DNA from 2 places in the Brevibacterium sp. Mu109 genome. Region 1 is predicted to be linked to the other one. Evidence: predicted binding sites of a transcription regulator. Region 1 holds the regulator's gene; the other holds the start of a gene.
The links. The regulator HspR, encoded in region 1, represses chaperone genes until heat shock. The targets are predictions, from matches to a motif close to AAGTTGAGTCNNNNNGACTCAACTT.
Positions count from the first base shown of each region.

Region 2: clpB (ATP-dependent chaperone ClpB) is a predicted target of HspR. The motif match lies at 7,634-7,658, and genes of this name have one in related genera.

Region 1 is NZ_FXZF01000001.1:266,209-275,594, forward strand. Features, by position in the region: gene BSP109_RS17435 (PT domain-containing protein) at 52-2,565, shown strand; gene BSP109_RS01135 (hypothetical protein) at 2,788-3,861, shown strand; gene BSP109_RS01140 (maleylpyruvate isomerase N-terminal domain-containing protein) at 3,976-4,740, shown strand; gene BSP109_RS01145 (heat shock protein transcriptional repressor HspR) at 4,823-5,272, opposite strand; gene BSP109_RS01150 (DnaJ C-terminal domain-containing protein) at 5,279-6,313, opposite strand; gene BSP109_RS01155 (nucleotide exchange factor GrpE) at 6,439-7,212, opposite strand; gene dnaK (molecular chaperone DnaK) at 7,209-9,065, opposite strand; gene BSP109_RS01165 (MFS transporter) at 9,344-9,386, opposite strand, start outside.
Region 2 is NZ_FXZF01000006.1:94,090-103,475, reverse strand. Features, by position in the region: gene BSP109_RS05380 (GTP-binding protein) at 1-70, opposite strand, end outside; gene BSP109_RS05375 (amidohydrolase) at 80-1,768, opposite strand; gene BSP109_RS05370 (DUF5926 family protein) at 1,896-2,780, shown strand; gene BSP109_RS05365 (glycosyltransferase family 2 protein) at 2,777-3,592, shown strand; gene pheA (prephenate dehydratase) at 3,589-4,602, shown strand; gene BSP109_RS05355 (LCP family protein) at 4,640-5,716, shown strand; gene BSP109_RS05350 (NAD(P)-dependent oxidoreductase) at 5,810-6,748, opposite strand; gene BSP109_RS05345 (enoyl-CoA hydratase) at 6,807-7,580, opposite strand; gene clpB (ATP-dependent chaperone ClpB) at 7,708-9,386, shown strand, end outside.

The DNA.
Region 1 (9,386 bases):
CTTCCCCTCACCTGTCCGCGGACGCCATCTCTGCAGCTGAAGGGCCCCGCCATGAAGAAGACGTCAATCCGCACCCGCACACTCGCCCCCGCCGTGGTCCTCGCGGTGGGTGCGCTGGTAGCCACCCCCGCGATCGCGACCACCACGACAGACGCGGAGCAGACGCCCGACACGGCAGCCACTCCTGCCCCTGCCGCTGAGGCTGAGCAGTCCACGGACACCAAGACGCAGGAAGCCGAGACACAGGAAGCTGCGGAGGCCTCCCCGGCCGAGTCATCGGAGACCGCCGACGAGGGCGGCGCGGCGACTCAGGAGCCGGAGACGACGGCGACTGAGGAAACGACTCAGGGGCCTGCAGAGACCGAGGAAGCCGCGGTGGCGCCCGCGGTGACCTTCCCGAACCAGCCGTCCGGCGAGGTCGACCGCGACTCGGGCGAGTCGATCAGCATCAAGGTCGCCTACGAAGGAGTGCAGTCCCTCGACCCGATCACGGTGTACGTGAACGGGGAGAAGGTCGAGCACGGTGAGGGCTACGAAGCCATCCAGCAGACTGATTACTTCAACGGCGGGTTCTGGCTGCGCCTGGACGGCGCCTTCATGGATGCTGCGGGCTCCGCTTCAGACACGGTGGAAGTCCGTGTGGGCGAGGCACGCGGCACCATCCAGGTGAACGAGATCACTGAGGATCCGGCGGACATCTCGCCGTCCGTGGAGATGGACTTCCCGCTGCAGGCTGCCGACGTCAGCCGCGACGGCATCGAGGTGCGCGTCAAGACCGCTCCGAACGCAGAGGTCGACGTCTCCCGGGTCAACGTCCTGTTCGATGCGGGATACACCCTCCATCCCGAAGGCGACTGGGACGGCACCGCCGACGAGAACGGCGACTACACCTTCACAATCTCCCCCGACACGGAGATCACCAGCGGCTTCAACCCCGACCGCAACACGACCGTCGGCCAGCTGCGCGAGGGCGACTCCGTCACCGTCCAGATCAGCAGCAACGGCAAGAACACGTCGTTCACCACCGCTGTTGAGGGGGAGCACCCGGCGGACATCTCGCCGTCCGTGAGGATGGACTACCCGCTCCAGGCGCAGACCGTCGCCGACGAGGGCATCGAGGTGCGTGTGAAGACCGCGCCCAACGCAGAGGTCGACGTCGCCAAGATCAGCGTCATGTTCACCGGCGGCTACACCCTCTCCCCTTCGGGCGACTGGGATGGCACCGCCGACGAGAACGGCGACTACACCTTCACGATCTCGCCGGACACGGAGATCAACACCACCTTCCGCCCCGAAGAGCGCAACACCACGGTGGGCGAGCTGACGGACGGTGACCGCGTCGTCGTCCAGGTCCGCAGCAACGGCAAGAACACCTCCTTCGCCACGACGATCGAGGGCGAGGCCGAGCAGCCCGCGGAGCCGACGGTCGAGTTCCCGGACCACCCCGACAACGCAGCCGAACGCACCATCGGTGACGACTTCTCCGCCACCGTCGCCTACACCGGCGCAACCGAAGGCGACGAAGTCCGCGTCATCGTCAACGGCAACACCCAGACACACGGCGAAGGCAACTACGAAGCCCCCGCCACCGTCACCGAAACAGACGGCGAGTTCCAGATCAGCCTGCCCGCCGAATTCCTCGACGAAGTCCACTCCGGCACCGCAGACGACCAGGACGTCCTCCAAGTCCGCGTCGGCGATACCCGCAACCACATCCGCATCACCGAGGTGGCGACGGATCCGACAGAGGACCCCACGGACAACCCGACCGAGGACCCGACCGACGACCCCACCGACGATCCCACGGATGACCCGACCGAGGACCCGACCGACGATCCGACGGACGACCCCACGGACGATCCGAGCGACGATCCGACGGATGACCCGACAGACGATCCCTCGGATGATGGTGACGATGAGCAGTCCGCACCGGCCCTGACGATCGAGCCGGACCGCATCAGCATGTCCGACTTCGTCGACCCGGAGCGTGGCGTCACGCTCACGGTCACCGGCCTGGAGCCGGGTGACGACGTCGAGTTCGACGTCGATCCCGCCTCCGGCCAGAACGTCGATCCGGCGACTCTGCCGGCGGTCGCGACGGAGGACGGCGTCGCCTCGACGATCGTCTACGGCGTCAGCTCAGCCGACGCATCCTCCTACATCGGCGACTTCGATGTCACCGTCGACGGGATCGACGACGCGGCCGCTCAGGCCGGGTCGGAGACCGCGACACAGGCTGCGGCTGCCGCAGCCGAGGACGTCGCCGGATCCTTCACCGTGCTCTCCGATGAGGACGCCGACGATGACCAGGACGACGATCAGGACGGCGGCCGCGACGACGACAGCGGTGACAACGATCGCGACGATGACGACCGTGACGGCGAAGCCGGTGAGGACGACGACTCCGACAACGGCTCAGACTCCGATGACGGATCCGACCGCGATGGTGGCAAGGAACTCCCCCGCACGGGTGGGGAGTTCGGCGGACTGGCTGCGGGCGGCGCGCTGCTCGCGGTCGGCGCTGCGGCCGTCATCGTGACGCGTCGCCGCATGCACAAGGGCTGATCTCGCAGCCGGGCCTCCGCCGAGGTCCGCGCGGCTGATCGTGTGAGGGGCTGCATCACCTGCGGGTGGTGCCGCCCCTCGCCGCTGCGCCTGAAGGATCGTGCGTCCGGAAAAGAACTTGTGACCAGAACTGATCACAAGTTCCGCGCACCTGATCATTCCCCTAACGTGTCTGAACGTACGCACAATCTTTCGCTCTCAGCCGTCTCGAAAGGCCTCTTCGTGAAGAAGCTCCTCCTCGCCCCCGCAGTAGCCGTCGCGATCACCGGATTCGGTGTCGCCCCGGCACTTGCGGCACCCGCTGGCAACTTCGCCGCGACCGCCACCGCTGAGGCAACCGCCGCCCAGCCCGACCCGGCACCGACATCGGACCCCAACGTCCTTGTGCAGCCCGAGGTCACCTCAGCCGATCTGCAGTCGACCGGCGTCGCCGTCATCGTTCAGAATGCGAAGCCCGGTTCGTTCGCCACGGATAGCCTCACAGGGGACAACACCGAGTTCGGCAAGGTGGACGAGGACGGCATCGCGTCCTGGGTCATCACCTCCACCTCCGCAGTCGAGCAGGGACCGGTCGACTTCACTGTCACTTACACGAACGCCGACGGCGAGGAGACGACCGTCTCCGCATCCTTCGAGGTCGTCGAGTCCTACTCCGGCGAGACCGAGGAGCCCACGGAGGAGCCGACCGAGACGGCCGACCCCACGGAGGATCCGACAGCCGACCCCACCGAGACGGCTGAGCCGACAGCCACCTCCGAGCCCACGGAGACTGCGGAGCCCACCGCCACCCCGACGGATGACGACGACGCGGACGTGGAGTACGCACTCGACGTCGACCCGCAGGAGATCAGCCCCGCTGACTTCGTCAAGCAGGACAAGGGCGTCACGCTCACCGCGACCGGCCTCGAGGCCGGCGAAGAGGTCGAGTTCGCCGTCAGCGCGGCAGGCAGCAACGTCGAGTCGCTCACCGAAACCGCTACGGCGGACGAGAACGGCGTCGCCGTGTGGAGCGTCTACGGCATCGACGACTCGAACCCCAGCGCCTACCTGGGCGACTACAGCGTCACCGTCACCAACGAGGCCGGCGAGACGATCGACGGCTCGTTCACGGTCACCGACTCCGCTGACAACGGCGAAGGCGGCGAGGACGACAACGGCGACGACCGTGATGACGAGGGCGGCTCCGACCTCCCCCGCACCGGTATGGAGCTGGGCGGCCTCGCAGCCGGCGCAGCCCTCCTGACGGTCGGCGCAGCCACCGTCGTGCTCAGCCGCCGTCGCTCGACGAAGGCCTGATCGCCGAGCGCTCCAGCGCTCAGCCCGGCTCTTCCGCCGGCGACAGAGGCCCCCACACGAATCGTGTGGGGGCCTCGGCTCATTCAGGACGCATTCGTTGCATAAGGTGGACTCATGACCTTCGACGCGGACACGCTCACCACAGAACTCGACCTTCGCACGCTGGGCGAGCGGTTCTACCTCAAGACGCTCGACCAGATCTCTCCCAAGGGGATGGTCGAACCGTCGCTGCTGCCCAACTGGACCCGCACGCATGTCGCGATGCACGTCGTCCACAACGCCGAGGGGTTCATGCGCCTCCTCCAGTGGGCGCGCACAGGCGTCGAGACCCCCATGTACCCCTCGCGTGCGGAACGGGACCAGGAGATCGAGGACTCGGTCGCCCACACCGGTGGCGAGGACGCCATCGCGATCGCGCACGAGGTCGTCGACGAGCTGGACGAGGCCATCGCGGCGATGGGCGAGAGCGACTGGAAGGCCCGCATCGTCTCCGGCCGTGGCGACGACATCATCGCCGCGGAGATCCCCTGGCTGCGGACCCGCGAGGTCTTCGTCCACGCGCTGGATCTGGGCATCGGTGCGACCGCACTCGATTTCCCCGCATCGATCGTCGATCGCCTATACGAGGACATCGCGCCGATCTGGGAGAAGAAGGGCGTGAGCGCCCACTACCGCCTGGAGCTCTCCGACCGGGACGAGGAGCGGATCATCCGCGCGGGTGACAGCACGGACGAGCCGATCGTCGTGGCGGGTGAATCCGCCGAGGTCCTGTCCTACCTCATGGGCCGCGGCTGGCCCCGCTCCACCGCCGATGACCGGCGCAAGGGTGTGCGCGGCGGAACCGCGAAGGACCTTCCGACCCCTCCGGCCTGGCTCTGAGCGACTGCTGAGCCTGGGCCGCCTACTGAGCCCTGGCCGGCTGCTGAGCCTGGGCTGGTCGCTGCGCCTCCTGTGCCGGCGGCTAAGCTCTGGCCGACCCGCGTCCGTGCGGGCGGTACACGACCAGTGCGGAACCGGGGGTGCGACGGCGCGGACGTTCGCCTCGGAGGATCGAGAAGACGTCCCCGCTGGTCCCTGCCGCGAACACGCGTGACGACGGATCCTGCTCCGTCTCCAGCCGCGTGACCTGATCCTCCAGATCCCGCGTCCGGGCCCGCACGCTCCTCAGCTCGTCCTGCAGGTCGAGGATCTTGCGGATGCCGGCGAGGTTGATCCCCTCCTCCTGACTCAGCCGCTGGATGAGCTGCAGGCGGGAGATGTCCTCAGCCGAATATCGCCGGCCGCGCCCCACTGTGCGCTCAGGAGTGACGAGCCCCAAGCGGTCGTACTGTCGCAGGGTCTGCGGGTGCATGTCCGCGAGCTCCGCGGCGACGGAGATCACATAGACGGCTGCGTTGGCGGGAATGCGCATCGTCCATCACGCCTTCCGTGCCCTGTCGTCGAGGCCCTCGCGCGGATCGATGCCTGCAGTGGCCTCACGGTAGGCGGCGACCGCATCCTGCGCCTCCTGGGGCAGGTCCTTCGGCACCGCGATCTCGACGGTGACGAGCAGATCGCCCGTGGCCTTCTTCGCCTCCACGCCCTTGCCGCGCACGCGCAGCACGCGGCCTGACGGAGTGCCCGCAGGGATCTTCACGCGCACGGGCTGACCGCCGAGCGTCGGCACGGAGACCTCCGCGCCCAGAGCGGCTTCCGCGAAGCTCACCGGGAGCTCCATCCGCAGGTTGTCGCCGTCGCGGGTGAAGACGGGGTGCGGCTTCACGTTCACCGTGAGGATGAGGTCACCGTCCTCGCCACCGTTCGGGCTGGACTTGCCCTTGCCCTTCAGCCGGACCTTCTGCCCGTCCTTGACGCCCACGGGCGTGCGGACGGTCAGCGGCTTGCCGCCGGGCATCGTGAGCTTGACCGATGCACCGTTCACCGCCTCGGTGAAGGAGAGGTTCGTCGACGCCTTGTAGTCGCCGCCCTTCGTGGGGCCGGTGGAGAACCCACCGCCGTAGGGCGATCCGCCGTACGGGGAACCGCCGCCACCGAAGCCACCGCCGAACCCGCCCAGCAGGTCCGACAGGTCGGGCGGCACGTCGCCGCCCGTGCGGTAGCGCGCACCGCCGCCGGGTCCGCCGCCGGTGTTGAAGAGCCCGGAGAAGACGTCCTCGAAGCCGCCTCCGCCGCCGGCACCGCCGGATCCCGCGCTGAACCGCGCCCCGCGGCCCATCTGCCGGACCTGGTCGTACTGCTCCCGGGTCTCCGGGTCCGCCAGCACCTGCTGCGCCTGGCCGACCTCCTTGAACTTCTCCTCGGCCTTCGCGTCCCCGGGGTTCTGGTCCGGGTGGTACTTCCGCGCGAGCTTCCGATACGCCTTCTTGATCTCAGCGTCCGTGGCGTCCGCGGAGACGCCGAGGGTCTTGTAGAAATCCTTCTCGAACCAGTCGTTCTGGGGTCCTGTATTCACCTGGCACCTCCTTTCGTCTGCTGGGCGGCCACCGCACCCGTCCCCACGATCGCGGGGACGGGACGGTCACCGTCCGGATGAAGCGCCCGGACCGGCTGGAGCGCCGGTCCGGGCGAGGGGCCGAATCAGTCGGCCGGCTGCTGGACGCCCACGCGGGCCGCGCGGATGATGCGCTCCCCGTAGCGGTATCCCGGCTGCATGACCATGAAGATGGTCGGGCCGTCGACCTCATCGCTCGGCTGCTGCATGAGGGCTTCGTGGTAGGCGGGGTCGAACTCCTCCCCCGCCTTGCCGTACTGGACGACGCCGGCCTTCTCCAGCGTGGCGAAGAGCTTCGTCACGTGGACCTCGAAGGGACCGGTGACGTCGCCGTTCTCCTCGGCCAACCGCGCCTCGTCGAGCACGGGGATGAGTGCTTCGGCGAGCGACACGACGCCGCTCTCCTTCGCCCTCTCCTGCTCCCGCGTCGCCCGCATCCGGTACGCCGCGTACTCCGCGTTGATGCGCTGCAGGTCCGCGAGACGCTCAGCGGCGAGCTTCGCATCCGCAGACAGCGGCTCGTCCGTCGCCGCGTCGTCGAGCGAGGAGGCGTCGTCGGGGATGTCGATCCCCAGATCCGCCGCGCTCGCGTCCGCGTCAGCGCCTGCGTCCGCACCCTCGGCCTGGGCCGGGTCGTCTGCCGGCACGGTCCCTTCGGGGGCACCCGCTGCCGAGGTCCCCGTGGGGTCCCCGGCCTGCTCACCTGAGCCGGCCGGGGCCTCGGCGGCGGTCGCATCCGTGTCAGGAGCCTGCTGGGCCTCGGGCCTCAGCTCGCCCGTCTCCGGATCGACGCGTCGCTTGTCGGTGAACGAGAAGCCCGGTTCGGTGCGCCCGTCCTGGGGATCCTCGCTGCCGGTCACTTGTTCTCCTCGTCCTCGTCCACGACCTCGGCGTCGATGACCTCGTCCTCAGCGGAGTCCGATGCGTCTTCGGCGCCCTCGGCACCGTCGGCGGCCTCATCGGCCTGCTGGGAGTAGATCGCCTCGCCGATCTTCTGCTGGTTCTCGACCAGGCGGTCGTAGGCGGTCTTGACCGCGTCCTCGTCCTCGCCCTTCAGAGCTTCCTTGAGCGCTTCGACGTCGGAGTTGATCTCCGTCTTCACGTCCTCCGGCAGCTTGTCCTCGTTGTCCGTGACGAGCTTCTCCGTCTGGTACGCGAGCGTCTCCGCGTTGTTGCGCGTGTCCTGCTCCTCGCGGCGCTTCTTGTCCTCTTCCGCGTGTTCCTCGGCCTCGCGGACCATGCGCTCGATGTCGTCCTTCTCCATCGCCGAACCGCCGGTGATGGTCATCGACTGCGCCTTGCCCGTGCCCTTGTCCGTGGCGGACACGTGCACGATGCCGTTGGCGTCGATGTCGAAGGAGACCTCGACCTGCGGGACGCCGCGCGGTGCCGGCGCGATGCCGGTGAGCTCGAACGTGCCCAGCGCCTTGTTGTCGCGGGTGAACTCGCGCTCACCCTGGAAGACCTGGATGGAGACCGACGGCTGGTTGTCCTCTGCCGTCGTGAAGGTCTCGCTGCGCTTCGTGGGGATCGGGGTATTGCGCTCGATGAGCTTCGTCATGACGCCGCCCTTGGTCTCGAGGCCCAGCGACAGCGGGGTCACATCGATGAGGAGGACGTCCTTGCGCTCACCCTTCAGCACGCCGGCCTGGACGGCCGCGCCGACCGCGACGACCTCATCCGGGTTCACGCCCTTGTTCGGCTCGCGGCTGGCGAGCTTCTCAACTGCTTCGCTGACGGCCGGCATACGGGTCGAACCGCCGACGAGCACGACGTGGTCGATCTCCGACACGGTGACGCCCGCGTCCTTGATGACCTGCTCGAAGGGCTTCTTCGTGCGGTCGAGGAGATCCTTCGTGAGGTCCTCGAACTTCGCACGGGTGAGGCCCTCGTCCAGGTGGATCGGACCGTCCTCGCTCATCGACAGGTACTGCAGCGAGATGTTGGTGCTGGACGCCGACGACAGCTCCTTCTTCGCCTGCTCCGCAGCCTCCTTGAGGCGCTGCAGGGCGGTCGTGTCGTTGGAGAGGTCGACGCCGTCCTTGTCCTTGACCGTCTTGATGAGGTGGTCGACGATCCGCTGATCCCAGTCGTCGCCGCCCAGCTTGTTGTCGCCGGAGGTCGCGCGCACCTGGATCGTGGAGAAGTCGTCCTCGTCCTTGCCGACCTCCAGGAGGGACACGTCGAACGTGCCGCCGCCGAGGTCGAACACGAGGATGAGCTCGTCCTCCTTGCCGCGCTCCAGGCCGTAGGCCAGTGCTGCGGCGGTGGGCTCGTTGATGATGCGCAGGACATTGAGGCCTGCGATCTCACCGGCGTCCTTCGTAGCCTGGCGCTCAGCGTCGCCGTAGTAGGCGGGGACCGTGATGACTGCGTCGGTGACATCCTCGTTGAGGTAGTCCTCGGCGTCGTGCTTGAGCTTCTGGAGGATGCGCGCGGAGACCTCCGGTGCGGACATCGTCTTGCCGCCCAGCTCCGTGGTCCAGTCCGTGCCCATGTGGCGCTTGACCGACGCGACGGTGTTCTTCACGTTCGTGACGGCCTGGCGCTTGGCGATGTCGCCGATCAGCGAGTCGCCGTTCTTATTGACTGCGACGACCGACGGAGTGGTGCGTGCGCCCTCCGCGTTCGCGATGACCTTGGGCTCGCCGCCTTCGAGGACCGCGACGACCGAGTTCGTGGTTCCGAGGTCGATGCCGACTGCTCGTGCCATGTTTTCACTCTCCTAGCTGATGGAAGATCATTGAGCCGGTGCGGCTCAGGTTCTGTCGCAAGTCTTGCGAGTGGTCGGGGTCGATGTCAAGCCGAACCTCACCAAACCTGCGTGCACCTGACTCAACTCTTAGGAGTGGGGTGTTATTCCCGGTAGGTTCGCCTGGGTACGGTCCGGATCTGCAGGTTCCAACTGGCGCGCAGCGCAGGATGTCGCTCTCCGGATGATTCGCCGCACTCACGGCTTGCTGCCAGACGAAGCGCTCCATACGACCAGCTCTATACGGCCAGGGCTGTCCGCCGCGGCCCAGACCTGGCGGAA
Region 2 (9,386 bases), on a different contig from region 1:
TCGTCTTCCCCGATCCCAGGTAGCCGCTCACCAGCGTGAGCGGCTTCGTGACGTCCGCCGAGGCCCCCATCAGATCACCTCACCGCTCCTGCACGTTGCTGGCGAAGTGCCGGCCTCCCACCACCGTGCCGTGGATGCGGATGTCGCCCATGGCCTCGGGCGCGACCGCCAGCGGATCCTCCGCCAGCACCGCCAGGTCTGCGAACTTGCCCGGCTCGATCGATCCGACCTCGTCGTCGCTCTTGAGCATGTACGCGCTGCCCAGCGTGATCGCCTCGAGTGCCGCCTCCGCACTGATCCGCTCCGTCTCGCCCATGACGCGCCCGGACTGCGTGAGGCGAGTCGTCGCGTGCTTCGCCGACGCGAGCGGACCCAGCGGGGTGATGGGCGAGTCCGAGTGCACGCTGATCGGCACCCCGCTTCGCAGAGCAGTGGCCGCGGCGTTGTTCCTGCGCGCCCGATCGGGCCCCATCGTGAGGTCCAGGTGCTGGTCGCCCCACTGCCAGATGTGGTTGGAGAAGATGTTCGCGCACGCGCCCAGGGCCGCGAGCCTGCGGTACTGGGCGGGTGTGGACATCTGCGAGTGCGTGCACGTGTGGCGGTGATCCGGCCGGGGGTGCGCGATGAGCACCCGCTCGAGCGTGTCGAGGAACAGCTGGGTCGACTGGTCGCCGTTGCAGTGGACGTGGATGAGGAGGCCGGCCTGGTGGAAGACCTCGAAGGCGCGGTGGAACTCCTCCGGACTCACGTTCCACATGCCGTTGGGCTGGTCGCCGTAGTAGCCGGGTTCCCGCACCCGGGCGGTGAAGCCCTGCAGGGTCCCGTCGAGCATGAGCTTCACCCCGCCGAAGCGCAGCGTGTCGGTCGACGAGTCCCGCAGCTCGACGAGCCGCTGCGCGTCCTCGACGAGCCCGGAGGACATCGGCCCCACGCCCGCACCGAAGTGGAAGACGTGCATCCGCGCCGGATAGTCCTCGCCCACCGATGTGCGGTAGAGGTCCACCCCCTCGTCGCTCATGAGCACGCGCGATCCCAGGTCTGTCACGGTGGTCGTGCCGGTGTTCACCGCGTTCTGCCCGAACTTCGCCAGTGCCTCCGCATCGACGCTCAGCAGGTCGCTGTTCTTCGCCAGCTCCTGCACGAGCCCCATCGCCACGAACTCGTGCAGCTCGCCGTTGGGCCTGCCGTCCGCGTCGAGGGCGACGCCGTCGACGCCCGCCGCCTCGTCCACCCCGCACCGCTGCATCGCCACGGTGTTGATGGTGCACGCGTGGCCGCTCGCCTGGTTGATGTAGATCGGGCGCGTCGTGGACACCCGGTCCAGGTCCGTCGCCGTGAGCGGCTCTCCGTCGAAGAAGATCGGGTCCAGGCCCCACGCGATCATCGTCTGCTCCGGGTCCGCGATCTTCGCCTCCTCCGCCTGCAGCCGGGAGATGACGTCCGCGACCGAACGGCAGCCGGGCCAGTGCACGCCGTCGGGATCCGTGCGGTCGACGAACCCGACGTACGTCCCCTTCCACACATTGCCGGTGCCGCCGTGGCTGTGCGCCTCGACGAACCCGGGCAGCAGGACCGCGTCCTTGTACCGATCGTCGACGACGGCGCGTGGGTAGGTGAGCAGCTCCTCCACCGTCCCGACGGCGCGGAAGCGGTCTCCGCGCACCGCGACGGCCTCGGCGGTGGGGCAGGTGGGATCCATCGTCCGCACCAGCCGTGCGGGGTAGATGATCGTCGGTTCTGTGGCTGACCGCTGGGTCGAGTCAGTCATGGGAGGCTCCTTCGCCGTGTCCGATGATGCGGGCTGTGACGCTCACCTCATCCTGCCAAACCACCCGGCCCCCCGTCCCACCGCATCTCACACTCCAGCCCTCCCCACCCCACGTAGACTCATCCGCATGGGAAAGAAGTCCAAGAAGTCCAAGGAAGAGATCATCGCCAAGCGCCTCGCGAAGGCGAAGGCCGGCGCATGGGTGCCCAGGCCGTTCGAGGGCCTGCCGTTCGAGGCGGACCTCGTCTGCCTGCGCGAGCTGGTCCCCGCCGCCACCGCCACCGCGAAGCTGACGGAGGAGTACGGGGGCCGTGAGGTCACCTTCGCCTCGCTGCTGCCGGCGGCCTGGCAGGCGCTGCACCGTCAGGACGGTCTCCTCATGGCGGGTCTGCAGGTGCCGTTCTCGTCGCCGGATCCGTCCCGCGACATCGCCGCCGCACTGCTGGCCGTCGCCGAGGGTGAGCCCGGCACGTTCCGCGAGGTCGACTCCCAGCCGGGTGAGGGCCCGCGCCTGCAGGACATCCTCGACCTGTCCGTGCCCTTCGACGTCACCGTCCACGAGACGTTCGACTTCTGGCTGCCGGAGGACGAATCGCAGCGTGACGAGGACGTCGTCGCCGCGCTCGATCAGGCCAACGAGGCGATCAGCCCCACGGAGAAGCTCGTGTCCGCACCGGCCGCCTACTGGACCAACATGGCCGGCCGCGTCTACGTCCGCTGGGCGCACACGGAGCAGGAGGACGTCGTCCTCAATGCCCTTGCCCGCCTCCATGCCAAGAGCGGCAACGACATGGGCGCGGACAGCGGCAAGTACCTGGGCTGCTTCCGCGCCCACGGCATCGCAGTCCCCGTCTGGGAGTTCGCTCCGGACACGCAGCCGGACGACCTCGAGGAGGGCCTCGCGGCCTTCGTCGCCCGGTTCGACGAGGCTGCAGCTGTCACGTCACCGCTCGATCACGAAGAGCGCCGAGCGAAGGCCGGCGTGGTCTCACGCCAGCTGACCATCCGATGAGCTCACCCGCGCAGAACTCCGCCGCCGAGGTCCCGGCCGGCGCCCCGCATGCCGTCGCCGTGATCATCCCGGCGAAGGACGAGGAGGATCGGATCGCGGCGACCGTCGCCTCGGCGAAGCGGATCCCGGGAGCGGATCTCGTGCTCGTCGTCGACGACGGGTCGTCGGACGGCACAGGGCCGCGTGCCCGCGCCGCCGGCGCCCAGGTCGTCACCCACCGCACCAACAAGGGCAAGGCCCAGGCGATGATGACGGGTTCGTTCGCCGTGCGGAACCGGGAGATCTCCGAGCTGGCCCCGGGGGAGCAGGCGCGCCACCGCGCGCTGCTGTTCATCGACGGGGACCTCGAGGACTCCGCCGTGAACACGGCACCGCTGGCCGGGCCGGTCCTTGCCGGCGAAGCGGACGCGACGATCGCGGTCCTGCCCGCGCAGAAGCGTGCGGGCGGCGGGTTCGGCTTCGTCGTCGGCCTCGCGAAGAAGGGCATCGAGCGGCTGTCCGGGTTCCAGGCCACCCAGCCGCTGTCCGGCATGCGCTGCATGACCCGGGAAGCGTTCACGGCGACCCAGCCGTTCGCCCCGGGGTGGGGCGTCGAGACCGGCATGACGATCGATCTCGTCTGGGCCGGCATGCGCGTGCGCGAGGTCGAATGCGACCTCCACCACCGCGTGACGGGCCGCGACCTCCGAGCACAGCTGCACCGCGCCGCCCAGTACCGGGACGTCGCGCGTGCGCTCGCCGCCCGTGAGCTGCGCGGTCGTGTGAGCGGTGGCCGACGGCCGGGTCGCGAAACCGGAGGCGCGCTCTCGTGACGGACCAGTCCAGCACGCGGTACGCCTACCTGGGCCCCGCGGCGACCTTCACCGAGGCCGCCCTGATCGGCCTCCTCACGGAGCGCGGAGTGCTCGAGACGGCCGAGCGCATTCCGATGCGCTCCGCCGACGCGATGCTCGAGGCGGTGCGCGCGGGCGAGGTCGATGCGGCGGTCGTGCCCATCGAGAACTCGGTCGAGGGAGGCGTGCCGGCCACCCTCGATGCGCTGACCCGCTACGGTCGGCTGCAGATCGTCGCCGAGGCCGTCGTCCCCGTCCGCTTCGTGCTCGCCGCCCTGCCGGGGACGGTCACGCGCGAGACGCTCAGGTCCTACGGCACCCACCCGCACGCGGAGGCGCAGACGCGGCTCTGGATGCAGCGGAACGCGCCCCAGGCCGAGTACCGGGTGACGTCCTCGACGGCGGCGGCCGCGCAGGAACTGGCGGCGTCCGCGGAGCCGGCGGGGGCCTCGGCGGGGGTGGCGGGTTCGACGGACCTGCCCTACCAGGCGGTCATCGGGCCGCTGCTGGCGGCGCAGACGTACGGGCTCGAGGTGCTCGCCGACGACATCGGCGACAACACGCTGGCGGAGACGCGGTTCATCTGCGTCGAGCGCCCGGGCGCGATCCCGGAGCCCACCGGCTGGGACCGCACGACGATCGTCGTGGGACTGGCGAGCGACAGGGCCGGTGCGCTGCTGGAGATGCTCGAGCAGCTGTCCGCCCGCGGCGTGAACATGTCACGCATCGAATCGCGGCCCACCGGCGACGGGCTGGGCCTGTACCAGTTCTCGATCGACGTGCTGGGGCACGTGGCGGAGGCGCGTGTGGCCGAGGCGCTGCGCGGCATCCACCGCGTTGCGGGGTCCGTGAAGTTCCTGGGCTCGTACCCCATGGCATCGGCCACCCGCACAGAGCTGAACGGAACGAAGAAGGCCGTCGATCCGCGGGTCGCGGACGACGCGTTCGACCGGGCGCAGGCGTGGCTCGACGACGTGACGGGCCGGTAGACTGCGGTGAACTCCGACCCGACCCGCAAGGACGCCTGTGTCTCAGAATCCTGACTTCGATGCGATCTTCGGCTCCGACGATGCGACGACTGCATCGGGCGGGGCCGCTGCGACGCGGACCGCTGCCCGCCCGCGCAAGAAGAAGACCGGTCGGAAGCTCCTGGCGATCCTCCTCGTCCTGGTCCTGCTCGTCGTCGCGGCCATCGCCGCCTACGTGTTCTACCTGGGCAGCCTGTGGAACGACAACTCGAACCAGATGGGTGAGGACGCGGTGTTCGGCGGCCAGCAGCCGGTCGCGGAGGACGACGGGGCCCTGAACATCCTCCTGCTGGGCTCCGACGCCCGTGACGAGGACGTCGACTACTCCGGCGATTCCAGCGGCAACCGCTCGGACACGATCATGGTCATGCACCTGAGCGGTGACCGCCAGGGCGCGCAGATCATGTCGATCCCCCGCGACACCTGGGTGGACATCGAGGGCCACGGGCAGGGGAAGATCAATGCGGCCATGAGCCACGGCGGACTCCCGCTCGCCACGCAGACCGTCAGCGACTTCATCGACGCACCCATCCACCACGTCGCGATCATGGACTTCGAGGGCTTCCAGGCGCTCACTGACAGCGTGGGCGGCGTGACGGTGGAATCGGAGAGCTCCTTCGAATCCGGCGGCCATTCCTTCACCGAGGGCGCGAACGAACTCTCCGGCGAGGAAGCGCTGGCGTTCGTCCGGGCGCGCAAGAACTTCGCGGACGGCGACCTCCAGCGCATCCGCAACCAGCAGGCGTTCCTCTCCGGACTCATGGACGAGATCATCACGGCCGGCACCCTGGGCAACCCCGTGAAGGTGGCGGGCTTGGTGCGGGACTTCTCCCCCTACATGACGGTGGACGACAAGCTGGACTCCTCGAAGATCGCATCGCTGGCCTACGAGATGCGCAGCATGCGGTCGGGGGACATGCAGTTCTTCTCCGCTCCGATCGCAGGTGCGGGCCGGTCGGGCGACGGGCAGGCGATCCTCAACGTCGACGAGGAGGAGCTCGAGACGATCAGGGACGCGTTCGCCGACGATGCCGTGGACGAGTACGCGGACAGTGCGGAGTCAGTCCACCTCTGACGGGGCGGAGGACGGCTCGAAGATGCCTCACGAATGAGTTCTGGTCTTTGAGCTGAGCCTGTCGTGCGTTCTGCGAACAGGCCGTCGACCCGTTCAGTCCTGCGGCGAGAGGTGCTGGACCGGCTCGATGTCCAGCAGGGAGCGCAGGCGCGACAGGTCGTAGGTCCGCTCCCGCACGTACGCCTCGATCTCCGCGGTCGTGTGCGGCGGACGGTTCCTGGCAGTCGGCGCCTTGATGCGCTTCTGGGCGATCCACGCGCGCGCCTTCGCCAGGTCGGCCGGACGAGAATCGAGCGTCATATGCGGGTGATCCGTCCGCGCGATGTAGGTGTTGATCGCCTCGTGGAGCACGTAGGGCTGCGGATCCGCGATGTTCACCGGGCCGCTGACGCGTGGGCGGTCGAGTCCCGCGATCGCTGCGGCGACGACGGTGTCCACATGCGCGAGCATCGTCTGGTTCTTCGCACCGTCAGGCAGGGTGAGGACGCCCCGTCGTGAGAAGCGCGTGAGCGTCTCGATCACGCCGTCGTCCTGACCGGGGGAGTAGAGGCGTGCGGGACGCAGCACCAGGGCGTCGGGGCGGACGCGCGTGAGCACGCCCTCTGCGAGCGCTGCGGTCCGCGCGAACTCATCGCGGTACTCGTCGATGTCGAGCGGCCCGGCCTCCTCGTAGAGCCGCGCATGATCCCGGTGCAGTCCGTAGACGGCGGTCGAGGACAGGTGGATGAAGCGTGCGCGGGGGAAGGCGTCGAGCACCTTCCGCGTGCCGACGACGTTGATGTCGTGGAAATCCTCCGGCGCACCCCAGTCGGTGCTCAGTCGGGCGCAGTGGACGACCGCGGTGACGCGTCGTGCGAGCGCCGTGACGTCGACGGGTGCGTCCTGGCGGAGGTCCCAGTCGATGTGGTGGACGTGCGACGGGAGGTCGGGGTTCTGTCGGCCGACGGTGAGGACGGGGGTGCCGCGCGCCAGCAGATCGCGCACGACGGCCTCTCCGACCAGTCCGGTGGCGCCGGTGACGATGACGGTCATGGGGTGGCGGGCTCCTCATTCCAAGGGGGTCGGCACCAGGCTAGCCTGTGGCGCGGGTTCAGCGGCCCTTCCACTCCGGTGCGCGCTTGGTGAGGAACGCGTCGATCCCCTCCTGCGCGTCATCGAGCACCGCGTTCGCGGCCATCGTCTTCGACATCTCCTGGTACGCGTCCTCGACGGGCATGCTGACCTGGCGGTAGAACGCCTCCTTGCCGATCGCCACGGTGGCGGAGGACGCCTGCGCGATCTTCACCGCGAGTTCGTCCGTGGCGCGGATCAGCTGGTCGTCGTCCACGACGTCCGACACCATCCCCAGCTCCAGCGCCCGCTCCGCGCTGACGGGGTCGCCGGTCAGCAGCATCCGCATGGCCTGCTTGGTGGGCAGGGCGCGCGCGATGGCCACGCCCGGGGTGGAGCAGAACAGTCCGATCTTCACGCCCGGCGTGGCGAAAGCGGCGGACTTCGCCGCGACCACCAGATCGCACGTCGCCGCCAGCTGCGCACCCGCAGCGGTCGCCAGCCCGTGGACGCGGGCGATGACGGGCTGGGGGATCCGCTGGATCGTGAGCATGAGCTCCGTGCAGACGTCGAAGATCTCCTGCTGGCGGGCGTGATCCGCGCCCCGGACCTCCTTGAGGTCGTGGCCGGAGGAGAAGGTGGGGCCCTCTGCCGCGAGGACGACGACGTGCACGGAGGTGTCCTCGCCGATCGCCGCGAGTGCGTCGCGCAGTCGACTCATGAGTTCGGTCGACAGCGCGTTGCGGGTCTGCGGTGAGTTGAGGGTGAGCGTCGAGACGGTGCCCTGTGTGGAGGAGAGGATCAGATCAGCCATGCCGCCATGCTAGGCGTCACATCATCCTGGCGACAGGACGTTCCAGAAACTTTGCCTTGAGTGGAATAGGCTCAACTTTGATGACGTTCTTCTGGCATACGAATCACCCCTGTGGGAAGAAGGACCTATGGAAGCGAAGTTCACCACCAAGAGTCAGGAAGTGCTGGGGGCTGCGGCGAAGGATGCCGTGGCTCGCGGTCACGGCCACATCGAACCCGCCCATCTGCTCGCCCAGCTCGTCGCCCAGCCGGACAGCATCGCGGTGTCGCTGCTGGAAGCGGCGGGGGCCTCGGCGGCGGATGCGGCGAGTGCCGCGAAGCGAGTGCTCGACGGCCAGCCGACCGTCTCCGGGTCGTCCGTGACCCAGCCGGGCCTCTCGCGGCCGTCCATGCAGCTCATCAATGCGGCGGAGCAGGAGATGCAGGCGCTGGGCGACCAGTTCGTCTCCACCGAGCACCTGCTGCTGGGGGCGGCGGCGGACACCGGCGACATCGGCCAGGCGCTGCAGCGCGCCGGCGCGGGCCGCGACGCGCTGCTGGCCGTGCTGGACCAGGTGCGCGGCGGGAAGAAGGTCACCAGCGAGGACCCGGAGTCCACGTTCCAGTCGCTCGAGAAGTTCGGCGTCGACCTCACCGCGGTCGCGCGCGAGGGCAAGCTGGACCCCGTGATCGGCCGCGACGCGGAGATCCGCCGGGTCGTGCAGGTGCTCAGCCGCCGCACGAAGAACAACCCGGTGCTGATCGGCGAGCCCGGCGTCGGCAAGACCGCCGTCGTGGAAGGCCTCGCGCAGCGCATCGTCGCCGGTGACGTGCCGGAATCGCTGCGGAACAAGCAGCTCGTCAGCCTGGACCTGTCCGCGATGGTCGCGGGCGCCAAGTACCGCGGCGAGTTCGAGGAGCGGCTCAAGGCCGTGCTCGAGGAGATCAAGGAGTCCGACGGCGAGGTCGTCACGTTCATCGACGAGATCCACACGCTCGTCGGCGCGGGCGCCGGCGGCGATTCGTCGATGGACGCCGGCAACATGCTCAAGCCCATGCTGGCGCGCGGCGAGCTGCGCATGATCGGCGCGACCACACTGGACGAGTACCGGGAGAACATCGAGAAGGACCCCGCGCTGGAGCGCCGCTTCCAGCAGGTGTTCGTGGGCGAGCCCAGCGTCGAGGACTCCGTCGCGATCCTCCGCGGGCTCAAGGAGCGCTACGAGGCGCACCACAAGGTGACGATCGCGGACTCCGCCCTGGTCGCCGCGGCGTCGCTGTCGAACCGGTACATCGCTGATCGGCAGCTGCCGGACAAGGCGATCGACCTGGTCGACGAGGCCGCCTCCCGCCTGCGCATGGAGATCGACTCCGCACCCATCGAGATCGACGAGCTGCAGCGCTCCGTCGACCGCCTCAAGATGGAGGAGATGGCGCTGTCGAACGAATCCGACGCGGCATCGAAGGAGCGCCTGAAGGCGCTGCAGCAGGAGCTCGCGGACAAGCAGGAGGACCTGGCCGGCCTCACCGCCGTCTGGGAGCGCCAGCGTGCGGGCCTCAACCGGGTGGGCGACCTCAAGGAGAAGCTCGACGACCTGCGCAACCAGGCCGAGGTCGCCCGCCGCGACACGGACCTGGCGACCGCCTCCCGCCTGCTCTACGGGGAGATCCCCGCCGTGGAGAAGGAGATCGCCGCCGCCGAGGCCGCAGAGGCCGAGGATGCGGGCTCCGGTTCCGGGACGGGCACCGGCCGGCCCATGGTGGGCGACCACGTGACGGCGGACGACATCGCCGAGGTCGTCGCCGCCTGGACCGGCATCCCCGCCGG